Regions from separate parts of the Vogesella sp. XCS3 genome, predicted to be linked through region 3. Evidence: predicted binding sites of a transcription regulator. Region 3 holds the regulator's gene; each other region holds the start of a gene.

Region 1 (7,251 bases), 770 kb from region 3:
GTGTCTTTATTAAAGGCGAACCAGTACTGGTAGCGCTGATCCAGCGTCCACACCGGGCGGATGCGCGCCGCATCCACCTGCTGCAGTTTTTGCTGCCAGCGCATGGCCCAGTCCAGCATCACCACGCCGTCTGCGCGGCCAAGCAGCAGTTTTTTGAGGTTGACCTCGTCACTCTGGCCGTACTCCAGCCGGGCTTCAGGCAGGCCCAGCTGCAGCAGCTGGCTAGCCGCGCTGGATTCGGCCAGCACCCCCAGCCGGTAGCGCAGCAGGTCTGGCTGGCGGCGAATCTTGACATCGGGGCGGCTCGCCAGCGCGTACACCATTATCCGGCGCGGCGCGATGGGCCCTACCCACTTGAACAGCGCCTCGCGCTCGGGGTTACGCACGATGCTGTACAGCGCACTGCCAGGCTGCTGCTTTACCGTGCGGTAAGCCCGCATCCACGGCATTACCTCCAGCTGCACGCTATGGCCGGCCTCGCTGGCCATCTGGCGTAGCAACTCGCTGGCAAAGCCGCTGACCTTGCCGTTTTCCTCGTAATTCAGCGGTGGCAAAGCCTCGGTATACGCCTTGATGCTGGCCGCCATGGCCATGGCAGGCAGTATCAAAACCGTGACACAGGTGGCCAACAGGGCTTTTTTCATTATTTTTATCTATTAATTTCGATAGGTTTTAGCCTAGAACAGGCTGGCAGCCCGCACAAGTACGCCACCTACTGGCAAACCGGCGAAAAAACACCCCCTGCTGGCTATCGCAAGCAGGGGGTGGGTTCAAGCAAACAGACCGGCAGGCTAGTGGCAGCTACCACCCTTGCAACTACCGCAGCTACCGCAGCCGCCCGACTTGGGCTCGGCGCCTGGCACCGGTTTGCGGCTACGCGGCAGGTATTTACGCAGCAGGTATAGTGCCGCAGCGGCGACGATCAGGCCGACGATGGCCCCTTGCATGCCTTCACTCATCTTGTTCTCCTTGCCTCAGACCCACAGGGCCGCAATCTGGCGCACCAGCAGCGCGGCAAAGTAAGCCAGCGCAAACAGGTAGCCGGTAAAAATGACCGTAGCGCGTAGCGAGTTGGTCTCGCGGCGAACCACAGCAATGGTGGACAAGCATTGCGGCGCATACACAAACCACGCCAAGTAAGCCAGCGCTACCGGCAGGCTCCAGTCGTGCAACAATGCACCGCCCAGTGCTGCTTCGCCGCCAACCGCATAGACGGTAGCCAGCGCGCTCACTGCTACCTCGCGCGCAGCCATGGCAGGAATCAGCGCAATGCACATCTGCCAATTGAAACCCAGTGGCTCAAACAAAGGCTGCATCAGCTTGCCCAGCATGCCGGCAAAGCTGTACTCGATAGCCGGCAGCGTGGCATCGGCCGGTGCGTGCGGGAAAGTGGCCAGAAACCATAGCACGATGGACAGCGCCAGGATGATGGTGCCCACGCGGCGCAGAAAGATCGACGCCCGCTCCTTCAGCCCCAGTACAAAGTGGTAGGCGTTGGGCCAGCGGTAATTAGGCAGCTCCAGCAACAACGGGAAGCCCTGGCTGGCTGCCTCGCGGCGGCGCATCACCCAGGCCACCAGCGCGGCACTGGCGATACCGGCAATGTACAAGGCAAACAGTGTCAGGCCCTGCAAGTTGAACACGCCCCACACGCTTTGCTGCGGCACAAAAGCGCCGATTACCACCGCGTACACCGGCAGCCGCGCCGAGCAGGTCATCAGCGGCGCGGTCAGGATGGTAACCAGCCGCTCTTTCGGGTCGGCAATGCTGCGCGTGGACATGATGCCAGGCACGGCGCAGGCAAAGCTGGACAGCATGGGGATGAACGAACGCCCGGACAGGCCCACACCGCGCATCAGGCGGTCCAGCAAGAAGGCCGCTCGCGGCAGGTAGCCGGAGTCTTCCAGCGCCAGGATAAAGGCAAACAGGATAATGATCTGCGGCAGGAACACCAGCACGCCGCCGACACCGGCAATCAGGCCGTCCACCACAAAGTCATGCAGGATACCGGCCGGCAGCAGCGCGCCGGCGCTCTCGCCCAGCCAAGCCATAACCGCATCGATACCGTCCATCACCGGCGCAGCCCAGGCAAACACTGCCTGGAACATCAGCAGCAGGATGGTGGCCAGCAGCACCAGGCCCAGCACCGGGTGCATCACCAGCGCGTCCAGCCGGTCTTGCCAGGCCGGTGCTTGCGACGGCGCCGATACACTGGTGGCCAGCAGGCTGTCGATACGGGCGTACAGTGTTTCTACCGCCTCTGCACGTTCCGGCAGCGCCAGCTGACCGCTGCGGCTAGCAGCGTTGGCCGCACACTCGACCATGGCCGCTTGCAGGTCGGCTACACCGTTCTTGCGCACCGCCACGGTTTCCACCACCGGCATGCCCAGCTGTTGCGACAGCATGGCGGTGTCGATGGTAATGCCACGGCTGCGTGCCGCGTCGGCCAGGTTCAGCGCCAGAATCATCGGCAGGCCCAGTGCCTGCAGCTCCAGCACCAGACGCAGGCCGAGCTTGATATTGGTGGCATCCACCACGGCCACCAGCACGTCCGGCGCGGCCTCGCCCGCCATTTCGCCCAGAATCACACGGCGCGCCACCTGCTCGTCGGGTGAAGCCACGTACAGGCTGTAGGTGCCGGGCAGGTCGATCAGCTCGGCGGGGCGGCCCAGGCCAGACAGGCTGCCCAGGCGTTTTTCGACAGTAACACCGGCGTAGTTGGCCACTTTGGCACGGGAGCCGGTCAGGCTATTGAACAGCGCGGTCTTGCCGCAGTTGGGGTTACCCACCAGGGCAAAACGCAAAAGGGATCGGGACATGACGGAATCAGGCTGGGTGAACGGAGGTAATAATCTTGGCCGCTTCGCTGCGGCGCAGGCCGAACTTGGTGCCGTTGATGCGCACGGCCACGGGGTCGGCGCCGAACAGGCCAAAACCGATGACCTGCAGCACGGCGCCGGGCAGGAAACCCAGCTCTTTCAGGCGCAAGGTTACCTGCGCGTCCAGCTCGCCAAAATGGCTATGGCTGGCAATATCGACAATGGTGGCACGGGCGCCCTTGGGCAGCAGGTGCAGCGGGGTGGCAGTGTGGGACAAAACGCGCTCCTTGCTATCGATGCGAAGAACATCAAATGAGATTAATTCTTTTTATCGTAGCAATAAGCTTTGGCGATGTACACCCACCAGGGCTGATCCAGATCAAGCATTAAGTAACCATCTGTAGCGATATGCCATAGGCAAATGCAATCACCCCCGTTATCAATTCACCTCACCCCCACAAGGCATCCAGTGCCAGCATCACGCGCGGCACCTTGCTGGCCACCGCGGGCGAGCGGTGAATGGCTCCGCGCCCCGCGTTGCCCTGCCACAGGCTGCCCTTTAGCAACAGCACATCCCCTGCCGCGCTGCGGCCAACCTTGCCGCCGCGCATCAGGCCACTGTCGGCATCGGGCTGCCCGTCGCTGGCGGCGCCCAGATAGCGGCGGTCGGCGTCAGCCTCGGCCAGCCATTCGGTGCCTGCACCCTGCCAGGTGCACACCAGGCGCATGCCGGTACGGTCGACATGAAAGCGTGGGCACATAGCCTGCTGCAGCACCTCGATGCGCCAGCCCACCTGTGGGCAGCCCAGTAGCGTGCCAAACAGGTCGGCCAGCAGCGCCAGATCGCCGGCTGCCGCATCGCGCCCCGCAGCGGGCGGCCAGCTGACCAGGTGCGGCTGCTCGCCAGGCGACAGTTGGCCGCGCATGCCCAGGCCTAGCTGGCCGGCTGCGGCCAACCCGGCCACATAGCTGCCAATAGCCGGTGACAAGCCGCGCTGCCAGTGCAGCAGCTGTACCTGCGGCTGCAAGATGGCCGGCAAGCCGGCCAGATCGTCACACACCACCACATCGCTCATCGCCCACCCCCGCTGCGCTGGTACTGCAAGGCCCTGCCCTGCACACCGGGCAGCAATCGCCCCTGGTACCAGCCCAACTGGCCGGACACCACGCTGGCGCGCACGTGATGGCGCAAGGGGCGCTGCTCGAACGGCGACCAGCCGCAGCGCGACATCACCGGCAGCACCGGCCCGGCTCCGGGTGCCAGCAAGGCCAGGTCAGCCCAATAGCCCTCGTACAGATAGCCGCGCTCGCGAATGGCAAACAAGTCGGCCACGTTGTGGCTGGTTTTCTGTACCAGCTGCGGCAGCGTCAGCACGCCGTCGTCTACCAGCCCCATCAGCGCGGGCAGCGCGTGCTGCACCAGCGGCAGCCCGCTGGGTGCCTGCCAGTACGGGCGCGCTTTTTCTTCGGTGGTGTGCGGCGCGTGGTCGGTACCGATCACGTCCAGGCGGCCATCCTGCAAGCCCTGCAACAAGGCAGCACGGTCGGCGGCAGTTTTCACCGACGGGTTGCACTTCAGGCGGTTGCCCAGCGTGGCGTAACCGGCCTCGTCAAACAGCAGGTGGTGCACACAGGCTTCGGCGGTGATGCGCTTGCCGGCCAGCGGGCCGGCGTCGAACAGCGCCAGCTCGCGGGCGGTGGTGAGGTGCAGCACGTGCAAGCGGGTATCAAACTGCCGCGCCAGGCTTACCGCCAGGCTGCTGCTGCGCCAGCAGGCCTCGGCGCTGCGCACCTGCGGGTGTAGCGCCGCGGTGGCCGCGTCACCGTACTGCCCCCGCAGGCGGGCGCTGTCGGCCTCTACCGTGGGGGTGTGTTCGCAATGCGCCAGCAATACGGTGGGTACGCTGGCGAACAGGCGCTCCAGCAGCGCCGGCTCGTCCAGCAGCATATTGCCGGTACTGGCGCCCATGAATACCTTGACGCCGGCCACCCGCTCCGGCGGCAGCTCGGCCACCAGGTCCAGGTTGTCGCTGGCGGCACCAAAGTGAAAGCCATAGTTGGCCGCGCTGTGCTGTGCGGCCAACCATTCCTTGTGCGCCAGCGCGTCCAGCGTGGTGGTGGTGGGCGTGGTGTTCGGCATATCCATGAAGCTGGTAATGCCGCCCGCCAGCGCTGCGCGCGATTCGGTGGCGATGCAGCCTTTATGCGTGAGCCCCGGCTCGCGAAAATGCACCTGGTCGTCGATCATGCCCGGCAGCAGCCAGCCGCCGGCGGCGTCGATCTCGTACCGGGCTTCGGCATCGATACTGGCCGCAATGCGCGCGATGCGCCCGCCGTGCACCAGCAGGTCACCCTCGCTGATGCGCCCTTCGTTCACCAGCCGCGCATTGCGGATCAGGATATCGCCCTTCATGCCGGCAACACCTCGCCCTCTTCGGCCAGCTCGCCCCACTGCGGGAAAGGGTCCGGCAAGCTGGCCCACGCGGTAGGGCCGGCGGCCAGCTCGGCCTCGGTCAGCAGGCAGGCATCAAACGCCGCCGTCAACGCTGCCTGATCCATACCCATACCGATGATCACCAGCTCTTGCTGGCGGTCGCCCCACGGCTCTGCCCAGCGGGTAGCAATGATGGCGCGGCTTTCGTCGTCTTGCGGCCAGTCGGCGCGGTCTACCGCGTCCCACCACAAACCACCCAGACCGTGGCGCGACATGGCACCAGCCTGCGACCAGCTACCCACCAGCATCGGCCGTGTCGCCAGCCAGAAATAACCCTTGGAGCGCACCACGCCCGGCCATTCCTGCTGTACCCACTGGTAAAAGCGCTGCGGGTGGAAAGGCTGGCGCGCACGGTAGACAAAGCTGGTAATGCCGTACTCTTCGGTTTCCGGTACGTGCTCGCCGCGCAGCTCTTGCAGCCAGCCCGGTGCGTCGGCGGCGGCATCGAAATCAAACAGGCCGGTGTCCAGCACGCTAGCCAACGGTACGCGGCCAAAGTGGCTTTTGACGATGCGCGCGCGCGGGTTGAGCGTGGCCAGGATGGCTTCCAGGCGCAGGATGTCGTCGGCCGACATCAGGTCGGTCTTGTTCAGCACAATCACATCGCAGAACTCCACCTGCTCGACCAGCAGGTCTACCACGGTGCGCTCGTCTTCGTCGCCGGCCGCCTCGCCGCGCTGGTGCAGAAAGTCTTGCGAGCCGTAGTCGCGCAGGAAATTGAAGCCGTCCACCACGGTAACCATGGTGTCCAGCCGCGCGATATCGGACAGGCTGTGGCCGTCGTCGTCGCGGAAGGTGAAGGTTTCCGCCACCGGTAGCGGCTCGGCAATACCGGTGGATTCGATCAGCAGGTAGTCGAAACGGCCGGCTGCGGCCAACTTGCGGATTTCCACCAGCAAATCCTCGCGCAGCGTGCAGCAGATACAGCCATTGCTCATCTCCACCAGCTTTTCTTCGGCACGGCTTAGCGCAGCGCCGCCATCGCGCACCAGCTGGGCGTCGATATTCACCTCGGACATATCGTTCACGATCACCGCCACGCGGCGGCCCTCGCGGTTATTCAGAATATGGTTCAGCAAGGTGGTTTTGCCGGCGCCCAGAAAACCGGACAACACGGTAACGGGCAGGCGGGGGTCTTGTTTGGCAGACATGGCTTTCTCCAGCGTTATAACGTAACACTAACACATGTTATGTTGTAACACACCTGTCAAGCCTCCAGCGTCATCACCGCGCAACCCGCCTGTCATCAACATGCCATGCAAGGGTCGCAATATCGGTGAAACCCGATCAGGAGGCCGTATGAGCACGCATAACCTAGTCAGCCAGGCTGTGACCAACTCCACCACCACCGGCCTGAAAGCCATTGGCGACCGCCTGTTTGCCAGCTGGTTCAGCCGCTTGGTGTACGCGCAAATCTGGGAAGACCCGGAGGTAGACATCGAAGCTCTGCAGCTGCGCCCCGGCATGCGCCTGCTCACCATTTCGTCCGGTGGCTGCAACGCCCTGGCCTACCTGAGCCGCCAGCCCGCCGAGGTGCACGCGGTAGACCTGAACGACACCCACCTGGCCATGCTGGCACTGAAGAAAGCCGCCTTTGCCGAGCTGCCGGATTACAGCACTCTGCTGGACTTTCTGGGCGATGCCAGCCAGCGCCAGAACGCCCAGCGCTACCGCCGCTACATTGCCGCAGCGCTGCCGGTAAGCGCCCGCCAATACTGGGAACACCGCAACCTGTGGGGCACGCCGCGCTATGCGCTGTTTACCCGCCACGCCTACCGCCACGGCCTGCTGGGGCGCTTCATTGGCATGGGTCACGTACTGGCCAGGCTGATGGGTGGCAACCTGGGCCAGCTGGCCAAAGCCACCAGCCTGGAAGAACAAAAAGCCCTGTTCGAGCGCCATCTGGCACCGGTTTTCCGCCACCCGCTGCTGCGCTTT
Region 2 (7,251 bases), 840 kb from region 3:
CGGGCTGTTTGCCGTGGTATCGCTGGCCATAGACCGCCGCGCACTGATGGTGTCGGCGCTGGCCTACGTGCTGTACGCCTTTAGCCACCTGCTGCAAACCGCCGGCCTGGCGGCCGATGGCTTTGCCGTGGCCGGCCTGCTGATCGGTGGCGGCCTGCTGACCTTGTCTGCTTTTTGGCAACACTGCCGCCGCGCCTTGCTGCCGCGTTTGCCGGCGCGCTGGCAGGCGGGCCTGCCACCATTGAAACAGGTGCCGTAATGCGCAAGCGCTGGCAACGACTGTGGCGTGACCCGGCCACGCGCTGGCCCTTGCAGGTGCTGATCGTACTGCTGCTGTTGATGCTGGCGGTGTGGCTGTTCGACCTGGACACACCAGTGGGCTACCAGCTACCGCTGCCGGTCAAAGGCAGTGTGGCAGCCTGAGCCTGCCCACCCGGGCAAGCCACGCGACAAAGCCGGTGCAACTGCGGTAGGGTACAAGCCTGCCCATGACAGGAGCTTGCCATGCCACAACCCGCCCGCGCCGGCGCGCTGATCTACGCCCGCCATCTGCCACAGTTGGCCGCCTTCTACCAGCAGCTGCTGGGCATGCAGCTACTGCACGGCGATGCCGAACACCAGGTGCTGAGCAACGCCGACTTCCAGCTGATCGTGCACGCCATGCCGCCACATATTGCGGCCAACGTGCACATCGACACCCCGCCGCAACCGCGTAGCGAACAAGCCATCAAGCTGTTCTTTACCGTACCCAGCCTGGCCGACGCCGCCCAGTTGATAGCGGCGCAGGGCGGGGCGCTGTACCGCGAACGCTACCAGGGGCCGGGCTTTACCGTGTGCAACGGCCACGACCCGGAAGGCAATATCTTCCACCTGCGCGAAAACCACGCCGCGCAAGCCAGCCAGGAGCCGATATACAACTAAACGATATCCCTTTTGGCACAACAGACTGGGCCGCCATCCCGCGTACCGAACACCCCGGCGACAGCGGCACCGCGTGGTGGCGCACCTGCCAGTTCGGCACCATCCGCGTACGCATGGTGGAATACAGCCCCGGCTACCTTGCCGACCACTGGTGCCAAAAGGGCCACATCCTGCTGTGCCTCAGCGGCGAGCTGCATACCGAGCTGGCCGACGGCCGCCGCTTCGTGCTGACGCCAGGCACCAGCTACCAGGTGGCCGACCACGCCGAGCCACACCGCTCGTCCACCCCGGTGGGCGCCACGCTGTTTATTGTCGATTAGGAACAGCACATGGATCCCCGTACTACAAGCAACACCGACGGCGCCTGTGAACCGTTTGCCGCCGACAGCGTACCCTGGGAAAGTTATCAACAGGGCAGCCGCTTCGGCGTGCGTTATCAACAGCTGGGCAACTTTGGCGGCGCGCAGCACGTGGGCGTCTGCCGCGAAGAGCTGGCGCCGGGCAAGCAAGCCTGCCCGCTGCACTACCACATGCAGGAAGAAGAACACCTGCTGATCCTGGACGGCGAGCTCACCCTGCAGCTGGGCGAACAGCGCTACCGCATGCAAAGCGGCGACTACGTGTGCTTTCCCGCCGGCCAGCAGGTAGGCCACGCGCTGTACAACCACAGCGACGCGCCTTGCCGTTACCTGATCATTGGCGAGCGCAACCCGCACGAGGTGGTGGTGTACCCGGAAAGCGGCCGCGTTGGCGTGCGCAGCCTGGGGCAGGGCTTCGACAGCAAGGCCACCCTGGCCTACTGGGACGGCCAGGCCGGCAGCGACGACACCGCCAGCTGAACCACGCCGCCCGCTGCGGCCAATCTTCACGGAGCACTGATGAACAGATGAGTCGCACCCACGACCTGATCACCCGCCACTGGGCGCTGGCCAATGCCCGCGACTGGCCGGCGTTTGCCAGCACGCTGCACCCCGGCATCGAATACCGCGTGCCGCAAACGCGCGAGCTGATTCGCGGCATCGACGCCTTTGTGGCCTTTTACGCCACCTACCCGGGCGACTGGACGGTCACCATCACCCGGCTGATCGCCGACGGCGACAGCGCCGTCACCAGCACCGCGTTCCACGTGGAACAACACACGCTGACCGGCATCGCCTTCTTCACGCTGAAAGACGGCCTGATCTGGCGTATCAACGACTGGTGGCCGGAAGACTACAGCCCGCCGCCACGGCTGGTGGCGGTAGAGCGCTACTAAAGCGCCACATGCAAAAACCGCCCGAAAGGGTAATGCCAGTCAGTTAGGCGAATATGCTTGGTTTTCAAGTAGCAGGACGTGAGTGAAGCGCCCCATCCCGTTGGCGCGAGCCGGTCAAAATGGTACGCCCCAGGTTTTAAGACGCCGATTTGTTTGAGCCCCGAGCCGTTAGCGAGGGGCGAGTTCGGCGGCGCCTGGGGCGTGCCATTTTGAACGGGGTTTCGAGCAGCCCCGGGTTGCGGGGGAATGAAAAGGGGGCGGCAATCCGCCCCCTTACCCGTCTGCCGGGCGGAACCGGCATCTAATTATCGTCCGCATCGCGGACACAAAAGCACCCCTGAACGCAGCAACCCCTTAGTCAAAAAAAAACGCCAGTCAGCGTTAACTGACTGGCATTACCCAGAAAGGGCGGTTTTGTGTTGCATACACGGCGCGCACTCAAGCCACGTTGCGCACCCGCACGATAATGTCCACCCGCTCCAGCGCCGTACCAGGCGGCAGCTCGGGCAAGGGGCCGGCCAGTTGCAGCTGCTGGTGCACGTCGGTCAGCTCGCCGGTATCGGCGTTGTAGCAGTGCGGGTGCGGCGCGGTGTTGGAGTCGTACACGCGCTTGCCGTTTTCCACCACCAGCTCCTGCACCAGTCCTTTCTGGCTGAACAGTTTCAGCGTGTTGTACACCGTGGCGCGCGAGATGTCCGGCGTGAGGCTGCCCACACGCAGCAGCAGCTCGTCGGCGCTCAGGTGGCAGTGCTCGGCAAACAGCTCGCAGGCAATCAGCAAGCGCTGGCTGGTGAGCGGAATGCCGGCGTCGGCCAGCTTGCGGGCAATATCGTGGTGCAGGGTCATGGTGTATCAGGCCGGGCTTGCACCCGGCCTGCCGCTGGGGAAAGGGTTAGTTGAACGGCTTAGGTGCCGGGGTTTTGTCGCTGGATGGCGGCAGGATAGGCAGCTTGAAGTCGGGCTGCTTGCCGGTCAGCGTATGCAGGAAGGACACCACATCGTCCAGCTCCTGTTTGCTGAACTCGCGGCCCAGCTGCAGCTTGCCCATGGTATCCACCGCCTGGTGCAGCGTGGCGGCCTCGCCATCGTGGAAGTACGGATAGGTCAGCGCCACGTTACGCAGCGTGGGCACCTTGAAATTCATGCGGTCGGCGTCTTTACCGGTTACCGCTACCCGGCCCTCGGCGGTATTGGTGGTGATGTAGGGTTTGACCAGGCCCATTTTCTGGAACGAGTTGCCGCCCACCGCCGGGCCGTTGTGGCAGGCCACACAGCCAGCAGTCTTGAAGGTCTGGTAGCCGCGCAGCTCTTGCGCGCTCAGCGCCTTCTTGTTGCCCTTCAGCCATTGGTCAAAGCGCGAGTCGGGCGTAACCAGCGTGTCTTCAAAGGCGGCAATGGACTGCGTTACGCGGTCGATATTGACCTTGCCATCGCCAAATACCTGCTTGAACTCGGTAACGTATTGCGGAATCGACGCCAGTACGTCTACCGCCAGCTCGTGGGTAAACGCCATCTCGCCAGGGTTGGCAATGGGGCCACCCGCCTGTTCTTTCAGGTCTTTGGCGCGGCCATCCCAGAACTGCGCCAAGTTAAGGCTGGAGTTCAGCACCGTGGGCGAGTTGATCGGGCCTTTTTGCCAGTTATGGCCGATGGACGTTTTCAGGTTGTCGGTGCCACCCATGGACAGGTTGTGGCAGGAGTTACAGGAAATGAAACCCGAGCGCGACAGCCGCACATCAAAGTACAGTTTCTTGCCCAGCTCGGCCATGGCCGGGTTTTTCACCTTTGCCGCCTTGATGGGCTGGATAGGCTCATTGGCCGGTGCAGCAGCCTGAACCAGGGCAATACCCCCACCCAGGGCGAAACAGGCACTGATGGCCAGTACGATCTTTTTCATGATGACGCTCCTTCATGCAGACGAGAGAGAAAGGGCGGAAGGGTGGGGCTTCCGGTTTAGACTGTGTCTAAAAACTGAACCCAGTCTAAGGCGGCAGTAAAAGGCGGGCTTGATCAGGGTCAAGTATCGAAGCGGTAGCCTTATAAAGCAGGAATTGCATGAAAAAACGTGACGCTCAGGCCGCACTGCGGCCATTACGCTACCTGTGGGCCGCCCCCGCCAGCGCCGTCGGCCTGCTGCTGGCGCTGCCCTTATGGCTGGCCGGTGGCCGCGCGCAACGCTGCGACGGCGTGCTGGAGGTGGCCGCACCACCGTGGCCGTCCCTGTCACTGCTACCGTTTTGCGCCATCACACTGGGGCACGTGGTGCTGGGCATCAGCCCGGCCGTGCTGGCGCACTGGCGGCAGCACGAGCATATTCATGTACGGCAGTACGAGCGCTGGGGCGCCTTGCTACTGCTGGCCTACCCGGCGGCCAGCCTGTGGCTGTGGCTACGCGGCGGGCGCCCCTATCTGGACAACCCGTTCGAGCGCGAAGCGCGCGGCGAAACGGCAACCCGCAGGTGAAAGTGCGGCCAACTACGCCTAAAATGCCGCCTTCACTTAGCGGGAGGCCGCCATGAGCGACAGCGTAATAATCGAAGACATCATCGTGGGCGAGGGCAAGGCCGCCGAGCGCGGCGCGCTGATCACCGCGCACTACACCGGCTGGCTGGAAGACGGCACCGAGTTCGACAGCTCGCAGCGCAAGGGCCAGCCCTTCGAATGCATCCTCAGCAACAAGCGCGTGATCCAGGGCTGGATCCAGGGCCTGGCCGGCATGCGCGTGGGTGGCAAGCGCAAACTGTGGGTGCCGGCAGCGCTGGCTTACGGCGAGCGCCAGGTGGGCGACATGATCCCGCCCAACAGCAACCTGCTGTTCGAGATCCAACTGCTGAGCGTGCTGACGCGCGACGACTAAAGCCGCAGCCAAACGCCCTGCAGAGGCAACACGCCACGCAGGGCGTTGATTTTAGGGGCCAGGCGTACTTGAAACCCGCCAGCCCGGCATCATCTGCCTGGCATCCCCTACCGAAAGGCCGCCATGTCCGCTTACCAGCTCGCCCAGCTCAATATCGCCACCTTGCTGGCGCCACTCGATTCGCCGCAGCTGCACGACTTTGCGGCCAACCTTGAGCGCATCAACGCGCTGGGCGAAGCCTCGCCCGGCTTTGTGTGGCGGCTGCAAGACGAGGCGGGCGACGCCACCGCCTTTCGCCCCTTTGGCGACGACGTCATCGTGAATATGTCGGTGTGGGAAAACATCGATACGCTGGCCGACTTTGCCTACCGCAGCGAGCACGTGGACTTCTTCCGCCGCCGCCGCGAATGGTTTGCCCGCATGGATACCCCCGCCCAGGTGCTATGGTGGGTGCCGCACGGCCACCGCCCCACGCTGGCAGAGGCTGCCGACCGTCTGGCGCAGCTGGCGCAACACGGCCCCGGCCCTGGCGCGTTTACCTTTGCCCGCCGTTTTGACGCCCCCGCCGGCTAAGGTTGGCCGCACGCCACCGTGCATGCCATGATGCCGTATCAATCGTGCAGGAAGACGCTCATGCAGATACGCCCGTTTACCGAAGCCGATACCGGCGCCGTGATTGCGCTGTGGCAGGCCTGTGGCCTGACACGGCCGTGGAACGACCCGCTGCGCGACATCCAGCGCAAGCTCACCGTGCAGCGCGAGCTGTTTCTGGTGGGCGAGGCAGACGGCCAGCTGGTAGCCAGCGCCATGGCCGGCTACGACGGCCACCGTGGCTGGGTGAACTACCTGGCAGTACAGCCCGGCGCGCAGGGCCTGGGCTACGGCCGCGCCATGATGGCGCATATCGAAGCGGCGCTGCTGGCGCGTGGCTGCCCCAAACTCAACCTGCAGGTTCGTAGCAGCAACACGGCGGTATTGGCCTTTTACCGCCAGCTGGGCTACGCGCAGGACGAGGCGGTGAGCCTGGGCAAACGGCTGATTGCCGACGGCCCCCAGCCCTAGACGACACGCAAAAAAAAGCCGGCATCCCATGCCGGCTGTTTCGTTTGCGCGCGCTTACACGCGGTAAGCACTCACTTCCTGCTGCATGCCGGCCGCCACACGCTGCAGGCCGGTGGCAATGTTGGCCGCCTGACCTGCCGCACTGCTGTTGGCCTCGGCACTTTGCGCCACGGTTTCTACCTGCTGCGCAATGCTGTTGGTGGCCATGCTTTGTTCGCGGATCGCCTCGGAAATCTCTTGCACCACGCGGGCGCTGGCATGTGCCCCGGCCAGTAGCTGGGCGATATTCTGCTGCGCCGAGCCGACCCCCTGCTGGCCGCGCTCTACCTGGCCTACCGCTTGTTCCATGCGGCTGACCACATTGCCCGTCACCTGCTGGATGGCGGTGATGATCTTGCCGATTTCCTGTGTGGAGGCGGCGGTACGTTCGGCCAGCTTGCGCACCTCGTCGGCCACCACGGCAAAGCCGCGGCCGCTTTCGCCGGCGCGCGCCGCTTCGATGGCAGCGTTCAGCGCCAGCAGATTGGTCTGCTCGGCCACATCACGAATCACATTCACCACCGACTCGATGCTCTGGCTACGCTCAGCCAGCTGGCCGATCTCGTGCGCGGTATCCGACACCGTGCTGGCAATCACCTCGATGTCCGCCACCACCTGCCCGATCGCCTGTTGCCCCAGGCTTGCCTGATCTGCACCCTCGGCTGACAGGCTATGCGCCTCGCGCGCACGGTCTGCCACGTGGCTCAGGCTTACGGTCATCTGCTCGACCGCCGCCGCCATATGGGCAGAGGCATTGCTTTGCTGTGCCGAGCTGTCTGCCACACTGCCAGACGCCTGCTGCAGCTGCTGTGCGGTGGACGACACCTCGACAATGCCGCGCTTCATGTCTTGCAAGCTGTGCTGCAGCTTGTCCAGCAGGGCATTGAAGGCGGTAGCCGTCACGCCGATTTCGTCCTGCTGCGGCACCGCAACACGGCGGGTAAAGTCCAGGTCGCGACTGATCTCGGTCATCGCTTGCTGCATGCGGCGCAAGCCTTGCGAAATGGCGCGGCACAGCTGCGTGCCACCAGCTGCCATTGCCAGCAGAACCACTGCCAGCACCACCAGCAGCTGGGTCAGCGCGCTATGTGCCGCCTCGCTATTGGCCTGCTGCAGG
Region 3 (7,251 bases):
ATGGAAATGCAGTATTGCGGATGGCCGTGGATGAAGTTGGTGGTGCCATCGATCGGGTCGATGATCCACTCGTACTCGGAGGTGCCCAGACCGCGGCCGCCGGACTCTTCTGCTAGAATCGCATGCTTCGGATAGGCATCCAGAATGACATCAATGATGGCTTGTTCGGCAGCTTGATCAACTTCGGACACGAAGTCGTTGTGTTTTTTCTTTTCAACACGCACGGTATCCAGGTTCAGCGATGCACGCTGGATAACGTTGGCTGCACGGCGAGCGGCTTTTACCGCGACATTGAGCATTGGATGCATTGACGGCCTCTAAAATCATACAAAACAAGCGCAGCCCCTTCGTGGGGTGCGCGCTTGTCGTAAACTGTCTGGGTTAAGGAACGATAAACACCGCTTTCGCAGCGGTGTTTTTGAATAGCCCGCGATTCTACTCAAAATTACCCGATGAATAAACCCCAAGTACCTGATTTTTTAAAGAACATTCGCGTCGTGCTGGCGCGCCCCAGCCACCCGGGCAATATCGGCTCGGCGGCACGGGCCATGAAAACCATGGGTCTGACCCGCTTGTATCTGGTTGAACCGAAAGTGTTTCCCAGCGAAGAGGCCAATGTACTGGCCTCGGGTGCGGTAGACGTACTCGAGCACGCTACCGTCGTGAGTAGCCTCACCGAAGCGCTGTCGGATGTGACAGTGGCCTGCGCGCTGACCAGCCGCCGCCGCGAGCTCACCACCCCGCTGTCCACCCCGCGCGAGACCGCGCCGGAGCTGATCGCGCGGGCACGCGACGGCGAGCAGGTGGCGCTGGTGTTCGGCAACGAAACCTTCGGCCTGTCGATCGAAGAGGTGGAAATGTGTAACCGCCTGGTGACCGTGCCGGGCAACCCGGACTACTTCTCGCTGAACCTGGCCATGGCGGTGCAGGTGATGACCTACGAGCTGTTCAGCCACACCGGCGTGGACGTGAACTACCTGAAAGCGGAAGGCGAGGCCGCCAGCATGGCCGAGGTAGAAAGCATGTGCGGCCACCTGGACAACACGCTGGAAGCCATCGGCTACTACGAGCGGCGCAACAGCGAGCGTCTGATGCGCCGCATGCGCGCGCTGTTCAACCGCGCAGGCGTATTGCGCGAGGAAATCGACATTCTGCGCGGCTTTTTCAAGCAGGTGCAGCGTGTCGCCGATGGCAGCCTGCCACCGCGCGACAAGCAGGGCGAATAAACCATGCTGCCCGGCTTGCTGCAATGTGCGCAGTTGCGCAGCCTGCGCGGTGCGCGACCTGGCCTACCTGCTGACCGCGCCGCCGCCCTGGCTCAGCGGGGTGGAAATCAGCCGCCAGCGCCTGCTAGGGCCGCAAGGTTGGCCGCAGCTGCTGGCGCTGGATGCTGACCCCACCCCGCTGCTGGCGTGGCTGGCAGCCCGCCCTACGCGCCGCCTGGGGCTATACGCCGAAGCACTGCTGGGGTACTGGTTCAGCCAGGCGCCACACATCGAGCTGGTCGCGGCCAACCTGCCGGTACGCGATGGCACGTTAACGGTAGGCGAATTCGACTTTCTGCTGCGCATTGATGGCGAGCCTTGCCACCTGGAAGCCGCCAGCAAATTCTACCTGCAGCTCGATAGCGCCCCGCACGCGCTGGTGGGGCCGGGCCTGCGTGATGCCTGGTGGCTGAAATACCGCAAGCTGGCCAGCCAGCTCACCTTGGCGCAGCACCCCGCAGCCAGGTTGCCGGATGGTTTCGCGCAGCTTACTGCCAGCAGCCGCCTGAGCGGCTGGCTGTTCTTCCCCGCCGATACGGCACCCACGCATCCTGCTATCAATACTGCCGCTTGCCGCGGCTGGTGGTGCCGGCGGCAGGATAGTTGGCCGCAGCAGCACCCGCATAGCCGCTGGCTGGCGCTGCCGCGCTTGCAATGGCTGAGCCCGGCGCAAGCAGATGAAGCGGCAACGCAGAGCCTGGCTGCCATGCGTGCGCAACTGGCGCAGGCGGAAGGACCCTGGCTGTTGGCCGAGTTGTTGCCGGATGATCATGGGGTGTGGCAGGAGGTGGCGCGTGGCTTTGTGGTGCCAGACAGCTGGCCAGCGCCAGAGCTGCTGGGCACCTTGCTGCCAAGGTTGGCCGCATGAAGACACTCCTGGTGCTGTGGAGCAGCCAAACCGGCAATACTTTGCAGCTGGCCAAGGCGGCAGCCGCGGTGGCGATGCAGGAAAGTAGCGTGACGGTGCGCGTCATGCCCGCCCTGCAAGCCGGCATGGACGAATTGCTGGGCTGCGATGCGCTATTGCTGGCCACGCCGGAGAACTTTGGCTACATGGCCGGCGCACTGAAAGATTTCTTCGACCGCACCTATTACCCGGCGCAGGGCAAGGTGGCCGGCCTGCCGTACGCTATCCTGATCAGCGCCGGCAACGATGGCCTGGGTGCACAGCAGGCCATAGAGCGCATTGCCCGTGGCTACGGCTGGCGGCAGGCCTATCCGCCGCTGCTGGTACGCGGGGTGCCACAGGCTGCTGACCTGGCCGCTGCGGCCGAGCTGGGCGCCACCCTGGCGGCCGCGCTGTCTATCGGCATGCTGTAGCCACAAACAAAACGCCCCGTGACGGGGCGTTGGGCATTCAGTGCGTGGGCGGCTTAGTGCTGGGCTTGCGAACAGCCTGCTACCAGCTGCTTCAGTTCTTCCGGCTTCACCAGCTGGATATGTTTATGGTCTACCACCAGCCAGCCTTGTTGCTGGAATTTGGACAGGGTACGGCTGACCGTTTCCAGTTTCAGCCCCAGGAAGCTGCCGATTTCTTCGCGGCTCATGCGCAGGATGAAATCGTTGGCCGCAAAGCCACGGGCTGATAGGCGTTGTGACAAGTTCAGCAGAAATGCTGCCAGGCGTTCTTCAGCCTTCATGTTGCCAAGCAGCAACATGACAGATTGATCACGCACGATCTCACGGCTCATCAGGCGGAAAAAGTGGTGCTGCAGGCTGGGGATGTCACGGCCGAGGGTTTCCATGCGGTTGAACGGCAGCTCGCATACTTCGCTGTCTTCCAGTGCAATGGCGTCGCAGCCGTGCAGGTTGGACGAAATGCCGTCCAGGCCCATCAGCTCGCCCGACATGTGAAAGCCGGTAACCTGTTCGCGGCCGTCCTGGCTCGAAACACAGGTTTTGAAGTAGCCGGTACGCACGGCGTACAGCGAGCGGAAACCTTCGCCAGAGCGGAACAGGTACTCGCCACGTTTCAAGCGTCGGCTTTGACGGATCACGGCGTCCAGTTGCGCCATCTCATCGCGGTTCAAGCCCAGTGGGAGGCACAGTTCTCGCAGGCTGCAGTTGGAGCACGACACTTTTAGTGCGTGCAAAGAGTGTGTGTGGTCAGTCATAGAGTAGGTTTTCGCCAAGCAAGCGGGCTTGCTTGATACGCGTCAAAGCAGAAAAAGTGGCAATTGCGCAAATTTACCAGCCCACCACCGGTTTTCCAACCAGATTAATTATGACACCCACTATAAATTTCACGCCGACGCAGTGTGTATTCGATAGAGAACTCATCGAAAGGCTGGAAGGTTCAGGCCCGCGCTACACCTCCTACCCGACTGCCGACCGCTTTCATGCCGGCTTCGGGGTGAGTGATTACGAGCAATGGCTGGCCCATCGTGCGATTGGCGCCAACCATCGGCCCATCTCGCTGTACGTGCATGTCCCTTTTTGCAACACCATTTGCTACTACTGCGGCTGCAACAAGATCATTACCAAAGACAAGACCCGCGCCGACGCTTATCTGGATTACCTGGAGAAGGAAATCCGTCTGGTGGCCGAAAAGCTGGGCAGCCGTGAAAAAGTGATCCAGCTGCATTTTGGTGGCGGTACGCCCACCTTCCTGTCCGACGAGCAGCTTGACCGCGTGATGGGCATTATCCGCCAGCACTTCGAGCTGTTGCCGGAAGGCGAGTTTTCTATCGAAATCGACCCGCGCAAGGTTGGCCGCGACACGGTCCTGCACCTGGCACGGCTGGGTTTCAACCGCATGAGTATCGGTATCCAGGATTTTGACCCTGTGGTGCAGGAAGCGGTGAACCGCATCCAGAGCGAGGAAGAAACCCGTGTGGTGATGGATGCCGCGCGTGAAGCCGGCTTCAAGTCGATTAGCGTAGACCTGATTTACGGTCTGCCCAAGCAGACGGCGCATTCGCTGGAAAACACGGTGAGCCGCGTGATTGCCATGTCGCCAGACCGCATCGCGCTGTACAACTACGCGCATCTGCCCACGGTATTCATGCCACAGCGCCGCATCAACGAGGCGGATTTGCCCTCGTCGGCTACCAAGCTGGACATCCTGCAGAACTCGGTACAGCAGCTGGCTGAGGCCGGTTACGTGTTTATCGGCATGGACCACTTTGCCAAGCCGGACGACGAGCTCACCCGTGCCTTGCAGCAGGGCCGCCTGCAACGCAATTTCCAGGGCTACTCTACCCACGCGGACTGCGACATGATCGGCCTGGGCGTGTCGTCCATTGGCAAGGTTGGCCCCTGTTATACGCAGAACGAAAAAGAGCTGGATGCGTATTACGCCGCGCTGGACGCCGGCCACCTGCCAGTGCTGCGCGGCATGACGCTGACGCAGGATGACATCTTGCGCCGTAGCGTGATCCAGGCGCTGATGTGCCGCTTCTCTTTGTCGATAGAGGCGATAGAACAGACTTTTGCTATCAATTTTGCCGATTATTTTGCCGTCGAGCTGCCGCAGATCCGTGCTTTCCAGAGCGAAGGTTTGCTGACCTTTGATGGTGACTTCCTGATGGTGGCACCCAAGGGGCGCTTCCTGATTCGCAATATCGCGATGATTTTCGACCGTCATCTGCGCGAGCGTGAAACCAAGGCGCGCTATTCCAAAACCATCTGAGCCAGCCCTGGCAAGATAAAAGCCGACAGCCCCGGATGGGGCTGTCGGCTTTTTTATGGGCCAGCACAATGAAAAGCCCGCCACAGAGGGCGGGCTGGCAGGCGGGGTATACGGCTTATTTCAGCTCGTTAACCATCTGCTGCAGCAGGGCTTCCAGGCCCTTGTCGGTGACTACGGCATTGTCGGCAGTGCGCAGCTCTACACGTACTTGCTGTTCGCCTTGGCGGGTCAGCTGTACGCGCAGGTTTGGCACGCTGGCCTGGTCACCCGGCTTGCTGTCTTTCCAGAAAGCCAGCTTGGAGAACAGGCCACCGCTGCTTTGCGCGTTGGCTTTTTGCACGTCATCGCTGCCTGGCTTCACGAAGTAGGCACCCAGCGTGCGGTCACGGTCGGTAATGGCCAGGCCGTTGTGTTCCAGCACCAGGCCGACACGGCGCCATGCGCGGTCGTAGCTGTCGTCCAGCTCGATGCCGCCTTTTACCAGGCGTGCGCGTGCTGTGGTGGCAGCTTGTTCCTGGCGTACGGTTTTGGCCGCGGTAGCTTCATCCATGCCCAGGCGCACCAGGAAGCGGCTCAGGAATACGGCTTCGATTTCCGGGTCGGTCGGGCGAGGCTGCCAGCGGGTTTCTTCCTTGGCCTCGTTGATGTAGATCTCGTACATGCCGCGGTGGCTGAAGAAGACATCGGTACCGTTGGCCGTTTTCTCGATGCGGATACGGAATTTGTCGCGCTCCGGTGTAGAGAACACGCTACCCAGGCCCACTGTTTCCAGCAGGCCGCGTACAGTGGTAGCGCCGAGCTTGGCGCGGTTTTCCGCCCAGTCGGTTTCCATGTAGCCGATATCGGCTTCTTCGTTCTGGATGACGAAACCGTTATCCAGCCAGAAAGCTTTCAGCAGTGGCCATACTTCGGCCGGGCTCTTGCCCGGAATGCTGACCCAGCGCTGGGTGCCGGCACGCTCAACAGCAGCGTTCTTGGCCACAGGAGCCTGGGCGGCAGGTGTCGCAGCAGTATTTGCCGCTGTGGCCTGGCTGCTGCTGCCCGTATTTACCTGGGGAATAGGGTAGCGGTCTTGCTGGGCAGGCGCGCTCAGGTCGGGCGGCACTTCCAGCGTGGATTTGGGTTTCGGGCTATCCGACTTGAATTCGTATCTCAGGTCGGGGTTGCTGCTGGCGCATGCGCTCAGCAAGCCTGCGCACAGCAGGCCGGAGATCAGTGTCTTGTTCATTGCTGGCTTCATGGTTTACAGGACATTGGCCTGTTTCATGGCGGCTTCGACGGTGGCGACGGCACCCTGGCTCAGCGGAGTCAGCGGCAGGCGCAGGCCAGCCGGCATCAGGCCGAGGCGATGTAGCGCCCACTTGGCGGGGATAGGGTTAGGCTCGCAGAACAGCTGCTTGTGCAGGCCTTGCAGCTGGTCGTTGATGGCGCGGGCTGCGATGGTGTCACCGGCTCGGGATGCCTTGCATAGCTGGCTCATCAGTTTGGGCGCTACGTTGGCGGTAACCGAAATCACACCGTGGCCGCCGCACAGCATGAAAGCCATGCCGGTGGCGTCGTCGCCGGAGTACAGCGCCAGGTTGGCCGGGGCACGCAACACCAGGTCGCAGGCACGGCCGATGTCGCCAGTGGCGTCTTTCAAGCCGACGATGTTGTCGATTTGCGCCAGACGCAGTGCGGTGTCGTTACTCATGTCTGCCACGGTACGGCCTGGCACGTTGTACATGATTAGCGGCAGGTCTACCGCCTCGGCAATGGTGCGGTAGTGCTGGTAGATACCTTCTTGGGTGGGCTTATTGTAGTAAGGCACCACGGACAGGCTGTGGCTGGCGCCAGCCTGTTTGGCCAGCTGGGCCAGTTCGATGGCTTCGGCGGTGGAGTTGGCGCCGGTGCCGGCAACCACGGTCACGCGGCCGGCGGCATGCTGGGCTACAGCCGCAACCACCTTGATGTGTTCTTCCACGCCCAGCGTGGCGGATTCGCCGGTTGTGCCCACGGCCACAATGCCGTCGGTACCGTTATCGATGTGAAAGTCTACGAGACGTTTGAGCGATTCGAAATCGACCTGGCCGTCCTCGAACATCGGGGTGACCAGAGCAACAAGGCTGCCGGTAAGCATAGCTTCTGCCTATATGTAATGGATTAAGTAAGGTGTTTGATTGTAGCGGAATTCCGCTATTGCGGCGCAAGCAATGCACGTTGGCCGCAACACGCTGATTGCAAGGGTTTTTGTGCTAAAATACACGGTTTTCCGGTACACATTCAGAGACTGGCAGAGGAATTATCCGCGTGATTACGACAAGCAACATTACCATGCAGTTCGGCGCCAAGCCGCTTTTCGACAAAGTTTCGGTC
Region 4 (7,251 bases), 180 kb from region 3:
GCCGCCATCGACCACGGCTGGATGGCGGCCATGGCGCGCTCGAACGCAGCCGGGCCGCGTGCCAGCAGCCACTTGCGCAGCGCCTGCGCCAGTAGCACCGGCAGCACGATGTACAGCAGCACCGAGGTCAGCAGCGTAGCCCACGGCACGGCGATGCTGGACACGCCCAGCAGCAGCGCCACCAACGGGGCAAAGGCAAACACCATGATCAGGTCGTTCAGCGCCACTTGCGACAGCGTAAAGTACGGGTCGCCCCCGGTAAGCCGGCTCCACACAAACACCATGGCGGTGCACGGTGCGGCCGCCAGCAGGATCAGCCCGGCGATGTAGCTGTCCAGCTGGTCGGCTGGCAGCCACGGCGCAAACAGCTGGCGCACGAACAGCCAGCCCAGCAGCGCCATGGAAAACGGCTTGACCAGCCAGTTCACAAACAGGGTCACGCCGATGCCGCGCACGTGCTGGCGCACCTGGTGCAGCGCGCCAAAGTCGATCTTCAGCAACATGGGGATGATCATCACCCACACCAGCACGCCCACCGGCAGGTTGACGCGGGCGATTTCCATGGCCGCCAGCGCGGCAAAGCCCTGCGGCCACAGCTGGCCCAGGCCGAGGCCCACCACAATGCAGGCCGCCACCCAGGCGCTGAGGTAGCGCTCGAACAGGCTCATACCCTTGGCCGCAGACGGCGGCCGGGTGTCGCAAGTGCTACTCATGCCTGCGACTCGCCGCTCAGCGCATCTGGCCGGCCAATGTTCTGCACCGCATGCTGCAGCGCCAGGCGGTCCAGCTTGTGCAGGGGCAGGCTGAGGAACAGGCGCAAGCGGGTGGTGATGTCACGGTAGGTACGCACAAAGGCCTTGTGCTGCGTGGCTTCGTCGCCACTTACCGCAGCCGGGTCGGCAAAGCCCCAGTGCGCCGTCATCGGCTGGCCGAGCCAGGCCGGGCAGGCCTCACCGGCTGCGGCGTCGCACACGGTAAACACAAAATCCATTGCCGGCGCATCGGGGCCGGCAAACTCGTCCCAGCTCTTGCAGCGCGCGCTGGCAGCGTCGTGCTGGTGCTGCTGCAGCGTGGCCAGCGTTTGCGGGTGCACAAAGCCGCGCGGGTGGCTGCCCGCACTAAACGCACGGAAGCGGCCTTCGCCCAGCTGGTTGAGGATGGCTTCGGCCATGATGCTGCGGGCACTGTTGCCACTGCAGATGAACAGCACGTTGTAGACCCGGTCGCGCATGATGTCAGGCTCCAGGGTGGTCATAGCAAACGGGGAAACCGGAGGCGGGCAGCACGGCACGGCCAGCTCCGGGCACTGCTGCGGCTGGCCGGCGCAGCATTCGTCGGTGAGGTAGGCCAGCAGTTGCTGCATCAGCGCCAGGTTGGCGCGGTAGCGTTGAAAGCGGCCTTCTTGCGCCACCGTCACCAGCCCGGCGTGGCTCATGCCTTTCAGGTGGAACGACACATTGTTGGCTGGCAAGTCGAGGTTGGCCGCAATCTGGCCGGCCACCATGCCTTCGTGGCCCTGGCGTACCAGCAGGCGGTAGATGTCCAGGCGCACGCCGGAGGCCAGCGCTTCGAATAGTTTGACGGCGCTTTCTTTGGGCAGGCTCATGCGTTTTCTCGGGCAGGGTTGGCCGCGTGCTGCGGCAGGGCCAGCGACACCAGCGCGGCCACGGTAATAAACACAGTAGATAGCCACAGGCAGGCGGCCAGGCCGTATTGCTGGTACACCCAGCCGGACAGCACGGTGCCGATCAGCCGGCCCATGGCGTTGGACATATAGTAAAAGCCCACGTCCAGCGACACGCCGTCGGCCTTGGCATAGCTGACAATCAGGTAGCTATGCAGCGAGGAGTTCACCGCAAACAGCACGCCAAACAGCGCCAGCCCGCCCAGTACCACCCAGCCAGCAGGCCAGCCTGCGGCCAACCCTAAGGCCATGGCAGCGGGCAGGCCGGCCAGCATGGCAGCCCATGCAAAAGCGCTGCGCCCATCCGGCACCCTGCCCTGCTTTTTGCCGGTAATGGCTGGTGCCAGCGTTTGCACCACGCCGTAGCCGATAACCCACGCCGCCAGAAAGCCGCCTACCTGCCAGACATCCCAGCCAAACACGTTGCCGAGGTACACCGGCAGCGCCACCACAAACCATACGTCGCGCGCGCCAAACAGGAATAGCCGCGCCGCCGACAGCCGGTTGATGGCCGGGCTTTTGGACAGCAGCTCGCGAAACTTCGGCTTGGCCTTGGCCATGCCCAGGTCGGGCCGCAGCTGCCACAGGCTGAACAGCCAGATCGCCGCCAATAGCGCCGCCATGCCCAGCACCGCGTCGCCAAAGCCCAGCGTAGCCAGCAAGGCACCGCCCAGAAAGAAGCCCACGCCTTTCAACGCGTTCTTGGAGCCGGTCAGCAGCGCCACCCAGCGGTACAGCGTGCCCTGCTCGCCGTCCGGCACCAGCAGCTTGATGCTGCTTTTGGCAGACATCTTGTTCAGGTCTTTGGCAATGCCGGACAGTGCCTGGCTGGCCATCACGTACGGTACGGTGAGCACGGCGGCCGGTGCGGCCAACATCAGCAACGCCAGCACCTGCAGCGCCAGACCCAGGTTCATGGTGCGGTTCAGCCCCAGCCGCGCGCCCAGATAGCCGCCCACCAGGTTGGTGACCACGCCGAACACCTCGTAAAACAGGAACAGCGCGGCAATCTGCAACGGGGCGTAGCCCAGCTGGTGAAAGTGCAGCACCACCAGCATGCGCAGCGCGCCGTCGGTAAGGGTGAACGCCCAGTAGTTGGCCGTCACCAGCAGGTACTGGCGGATGGCCGGCGATAGCGTGGAAAGCGCCTGCATCGCTTAGCCCTGGTCGGCCAGGCCCACCAGCCGCGCCAGCTCCACGGTGCGGTTGGCGTAGCCCCATTCGTTGTCGTACCAGGCGTACAGCTTTACCTGCGTGCCGTTCACTACCATGGTGGACAGCGCATCGATAATGGACGAACGCGGGTCGGTACGGTAATCGATAGATACCAGCGGGCGCGCTTCGTAGCCCAGAATGCCCTGCAGCGTATGGTTGGCCGCATGCTGCAGCGCGACGTTGACCTCCTCGGCGGTGGTGGCGCGCTCTACCTCGAACACGCAGTCGGTCAGCGAGGCGTTGGCCAGCGGCACGCGCACGGCGTGGCCATTGAGGCGGCCGCGCAGCTCGGGGAAGATCTCGGCAATAGCGGTAGCCGAGCCGGTGCTGGTGGGGATCAGGCTCATGCCGCTGGCGCGGGCGCGGCGCAGGTCTTTGTGCGGCTGGTCCAGAATGCTCTGGGTGTTGGTCAGGTCGTGGATGGTGGTGATGCTGCCGTGGCGGATACCGAAGGTTTCGTGGATCACCTTCACCACCGGCGCCAAGCAGTTGGTGGTGCACGAGGCAGCGGTAACGATGCGGTGCACGGCAGGGTCGAACAGCTGCTGGTTCACACCCATCACCACGTTCAGCGCGCCTGGCTCTTTTACCGGCGCGCTCACTACCACGCGCTTGACGCCCTGTTCCAGGTACGCCTGCAGCACGGCTACAGTTTTCATCTTGCCGCTGGCTTCGATCACTACATCGCAACCGCGCCAGTCGGTATCGGCAATCGCCTTGTTGTGGCTGACGCTGATGCGCTTGCCGTCAATAACGATAGCGCCGTCCACCGCGCTGGCCTCGTGGCCCCAGCGGCCGTGCACCGAATCAAAATTCAGCAAGTGGGCGTGGGTTTCCGCGTCGCCGGCCGGGTCGTTGATGTGCACGAATTCAAACTCGGGCCAGGCCCAGGCGGCACGCAGTGCCAGGCGGCCGATGCGGCCAAAACCGTTGATACCGATCTTGATGGTCATAGTGGGGTGTCTCGCTAAAAGGTTAAACGGCGTCGTACTGGCCAATCCAGGCCTGGTGCACCGGGTGCTGTATGGCCTTGGGGCGCAGCGCCTGTACCTGCGCGATGGCAGCGCTGCGCGGCACACCCAGAGCAATCAGGATGCGGGCAGCGACCAGGCCGGTACGGCCAGACCCGCCCTTGCAATGAATGGCCAGGCACTGGCCAGCCCGCAGCCGCGCCAGCAGATCGGGCGCGGCGGCTTGCCAGGCACTATCGAAATCCGCCAGCGGTGCGCGCTCGTCCGCTACCGGCAGGTGAAACCAGGCCAGGCCCAGTTGGCCACACGCAGCGCCTATATCATCGGCGCCGTTCTGCTGTAGCTCGGCAGCCGGCATCAGGCTGATGACACCGCTGGCACCGGCCTGCTGCAGGGTATGCAGCGCCTGGCTCAGGCTAACAGCCTGGGTACCGGGGCACGGTGTCAGCAGTAAACAGCCATCCACAGCAGGGATGGCCAGCGTATCGAAAGGGTGGGTCATGTCTGGTCTCCGGCCAAATCAATATTACAAGAATCATTGAAATAAAGTCTAGGCGGGCCATGTGACAGCAAGATGAAGGCAGCGAAAGGGGACGTAGACGACGGCAAATCGCGTGTAGCGTCTGCACGGTGGCGTGGGCAGCTCTGGCACAGTGGTGAGCCAGCTGCGCGCGCGGAAAAACTATAAAAAAAGGGGTACGGCCCACCACCGTACCCCCAAACACACACACATCAAGAGGAAATCACACGCGCATGCCGTGGCATGCGTTTAAAGCTTACTTATCGTCGTTCGCCTTTTTGATAAAGATGGCGATACAGGTCAGCACGATGACTGTTGTGACAGTGATAACGATAGCGCTCATCATGCCTACGTCGTCAGAGAGAAGTTGTTTCCACAATTCCATGATATTGCTCCCCCGGCAGCCCGGTATTCGATCTGGATGCAGTCATCTTACCCCTGCGCTTTTCATGGGCTTTGACCCAAGTCAAGCGAATCGCTCTATCAAAATGTAACGTATCGTATGTGTGCGCAAAGCGCGCACACCCTGCTTTAAGTCCATGATAGAAATAAAAAAAGAGCAGGAATAAACCCTGCTCTTTTGATTTGGCGCAATATTTTCTAGCTGTAGCTGAGCTTGCCTGCCTTGCCCCAGAACACGCGGTAGGCAAACACCGTATAAGCGATGATGGTGGGCAGCACCACGGCAGCACCGGCCAGAATCACCCACAGCGCTTCCGGGTCGCTGGCAGCCTGCCAGATGTCCAGCCGGCCGATGACGATTTCGGGAAACACGCTATACGCCAGCCCCCAAAACGCCAGCAGCACAATACCCACGGTGCAGGCAAACGGCAGCCAGCACAGCGCGTCCTGCCCGGCGCGCTGGCGTGCGGCCAACCTGGGCAGGCTGGCGGCCAAGAGGCCGAACAGCGCCACGCTGATCAACGGCAGCGGCAACAGCAGCAGGAAATCCGGCAACACGAACCATTTATCGGCGATGCGGCTGCTGGCCAGCGGCGTAGCCACCGACACCAGCAATACTGCCAGCGCGGTACCGGCCAGCGCGTACTGCGCCCAGCGCGTGGCACGCTGCTGCAGGCGGTCGCTGCTCTTCATGATCAGCCAGCCGGCACCCAGCAGCACGTAGGCCGCAGTTAGCCCCAGGCCGGTCAGCAGCGCAAAGCCCCAGGCGCCCGCCCCGGGCGCAAAGCCGGTCAGGTAGCGGCCCAGCATCACGCCCTGGCTAATAGACGCCAGCAGCGAGCCGGCAGCAAACGCCAGGTTCCACGCCGGCTGGTGCTGCGCCTGCGCCTTGACGCGGAAGTCGAACGCCACCCCGCGCAGGATCAGCCCCAGCAGCATGATGGCCACCGGCAGGTACAGCTCGCCCAGGATGATACCGTGTGCCATCGGAAACGCCACCAGCAGCAGCCCCACGCCCAGCACCAGCCAGGTTTCGTTGGCATCCCAGAACGGGCCGATGCTGGCGATCATGGCGTCGCGCTCGTCGTCGTTACCCAGCGGTAGCAGCACGCCAACGCCCAGGTCGTAGCCGTCCAGCACCACATAAATCAGCATCGACAGCGCCATCAGGCCGGCAAAGATCACCGGCAACCACAGTTCGGCATTCATGGCTGTGCTCCTTCAAGGTTGGCCGCAGGCGCTGCCTTGCGCGCCAGATAAAACACCACCGACACATAGCTGGCCAGCAGCACTGCGTACAACGCCAGGTACATCAGCAAAGTAGACAGGATCATGCCGCTGCCCACGCTGGATGCGGCGTCGGCGGTGCGCAGGATGCCGGTGACCAGCCACGGCTGGCGGCCGATTTCGGTGACGTACCAGCCGGCCACCGTAGCTACCCAGCCAGAGAAGGTCATCGCCACTAGGCCACGCTGCAACCACGGTGCCAGTTGGCCGCGACGCAGCTGCCACCACGCCAGCCAGCTCACCGCCAGCATCAGCATGCCTACCCCCACCATCACGCGGAAGCTCCAGAACACCTTGGCCACGGGCGGGTGGGCGTTGGGGAATTCATTCAGGCCGCGGATCTCGCCATCGGGGTGATGGGTAATGATCAGGCTGGCCAGTTTGGGTATGCCGACCTCGAAGCGGTTGCTTTGCGTAGCTTCGTCCGGCAGCGCAAACAGCAGCAAGGGCGCGCCACGTTCGGTGTGCCACACGCCTTCGATGGCGGCCAGCTTGGCCGGCTGGTGCTGGAAGGTGTTCAGCCCGTGCATGTCGCCTACCAGCACCTGCAACGGAATCAGCAAGGCCGCCAGGCTGACGCCGGTTTTCAGCGTGTGCGCCACTGCGGCGGCGCGGTCACCGCGCAACCAGCGGTAGGCCGACACGCCAGCCACCAGAAACGCCACCGTCAGGCCGGAGGCCAGCAGCATGTGGGTCAGGCGGTAGGGCATGGACGGGTTGAAAATCACCGCCAGCCAGCTTTGCACGTGCACCTTGCCGGCGATCACCTCTACCCCGGCGGGGGTCTGCATCCACGAATTCAGCACGATGATCCAGAACGCCGACACCGTGGTGCCGAACGCCACCAGAAAGGTGGCCAGCGTATGCACGCGGTTGGACACTTTGGCGCGGCCGAACAGCATGATGCCCAGGAAGGTGGCCTCCAGGAAGAAGGCGGTCAGCACCTCGTAAGCCAGCAGCGGCCCGGCCACATTGCCCACGTGCTGCATGAAGCCCGGCCAGTTGGTGCCGAACTGGAAGCTCATGGTGATGCCGGACACCACGCCCAGCGCAAAGGTCAGCGCAAAGATTTTTACCCAGAAGCCGTAGGCGTCCATCCACGCCTCGTCGCCACTGCGGTTAAAGCGCGCCTTGAAGTACAGCAGCACCCAGCCCATGGCAATGCTGATGGT

What was found. Region 3 encodes FNR, which switches genes on or off when oxygen is low (the NO sensors DNR and NnrR bind a similar motif). Its sites were predicted from a motif close to TTGATNNNNATCAA; they were not measured.
Region 1: the regulator FNR is predicted to act here: its motif matches at 3,189-3,202, upstream of LCH97_RS02565 (FeoA family protein).
Region 2: the regulator FNR is predicted to act here: its motif matches at 4,183-4,196, upstream of LCH97_RS12845 (cytochrome-c peroxidase).
Region 4: the regulator FNR is predicted to act here: its motif matches at 4,847-4,860, upstream of LCH97_RS15955 (DUF3149 domain-containing protein).

The regions. Positions count from the first base shown of each region.
Region 1 is NZ_CP085530.1:578,247-585,497, reverse strand. It holds gene LCH97_RS02580 (ABC transporter substrate-binding protein) at 1-644, opposite strand, end outside; gene LCH97_RS02575 (FeoB-associated Cys-rich membrane protein) at 792-959, opposite strand; gene LCH97_RS02570 (ferrous iron transporter B) at 975-2,819, opposite strand; gene LCH97_RS02565 (FeoA family protein) at 2,827-3,096, opposite strand; gene LCH97_RS02560 (DUF1826 domain-containing protein) at 3,269-3,895, opposite strand; gene LCH97_RS02555 (dihydroorotase) at 3,892-5,232, opposite strand; gene zigA (zinc metallochaperone GTPase ZigA) at 5,229-6,464, opposite strand; gene LCH97_RS02545 (DUF3419 family protein) at 6,613-7,251, shown strand, end outside.
Region 2 is NZ_CP085530.1:2,689,140-2,696,390, reverse strand. It holds gene LCH97_RS12880 (hypothetical protein) at 1-259, shown strand, start outside; gene LCH97_RS12875 (hypothetical protein) at 259-423, shown strand; gene LCH97_RS12870 (VOC family protein) at 505-921, shown strand; gene LCH97_RS12865 (DHCW motif cupin fold protein) at 834-1,241, shown strand; gene LCH97_RS12860 (cupin domain-containing protein) at 1,251-1,760, shown strand; gene LCH97_RS12855 (nuclear transport factor 2 family protein) at 1,808-2,176, shown strand; gene LCH97_RS12850 (Fur family transcriptional regulator) at 2,615-3,022, opposite strand; gene LCH97_RS12845 (cytochrome-c peroxidase) at 3,069-4,073, opposite strand; gene LCH97_RS12840 (hypothetical protein) at 4,232-4,639, shown strand; gene LCH97_RS12835 (FKBP-type peptidyl-prolyl cis-trans isomerase) at 4,692-5,033, shown strand; gene LCH97_RS12830 (DUF3291 domain-containing protein) at 5,157-5,606, shown strand; gene LCH97_RS12825 (GNAT family acetyltransferase) at 5,667-6,095, shown strand; gene LCH97_RS12820 (methyl-accepting chemotaxis protein) at 6,150-7,251, opposite strand, start outside.
Region 3 is NZ_CP085530.1:3,530,027-3,537,277, forward strand. It holds gene LCH97_RS16870 (inositol monophosphatase family protein) at 1-308, opposite strand, end outside; gene LCH97_RS16875 (RNA methyltransferase) at 453-1,226, shown strand; gene LCH97_RS16880 (DUF1853 family protein) at 1,276-2,133, shown strand; gene LCH97_RS16885 (flavodoxin family protein) at 2,130-2,585, shown strand; gene fnr (fumarate/nitrate reduction transcriptional regulator Fnr) at 2,639-3,379, opposite strand; gene hemN (oxygen-independent coproporphyrinogen III oxidase) at 3,490-4,896, shown strand; gene bamC (outer membrane protein assembly factor BamC) at 5,012-6,124, opposite strand; gene dapA (4-hydroxy-tetrahydrodipicolinate synthase) at 6,140-7,015, opposite strand; gene LCH97_RS16910 (ABC-F family ATPase) at 7,186-7,251, shown strand, end outside.
Region 4 is NZ_CP085530.1:3,348,316-3,355,566, reverse strand. It holds gene arsB (ACR3 family arsenite efflux transporter) at 1-713, opposite strand, end outside; gene LCH97_RS15980 (arsenate reductase ArsC) at 710-1,231, opposite strand; gene arsJ (organoarsenical effux MFS transporter ArsJ) at 1,603-2,838, opposite strand; gene LCH97_RS15965 (ArsJ-associated glyceraldehyde-3-phosphate dehydrogenase) at 2,842-3,852, opposite strand; gene LCH97_RS15960 (tyrosine-protein phosphatase) at 3,875-4,372, opposite strand; gene LCH97_RS15955 (DUF3149 domain-containing protein) at 4,647-4,733, opposite strand; gene LCH97_RS15950 (cytochrome d ubiquinol oxidase subunit II) at 4,991-6,001, opposite strand; gene LCH97_RS15945 (cytochrome ubiquinol oxidase subunit I) at 5,998-7,251, opposite strand, start outside.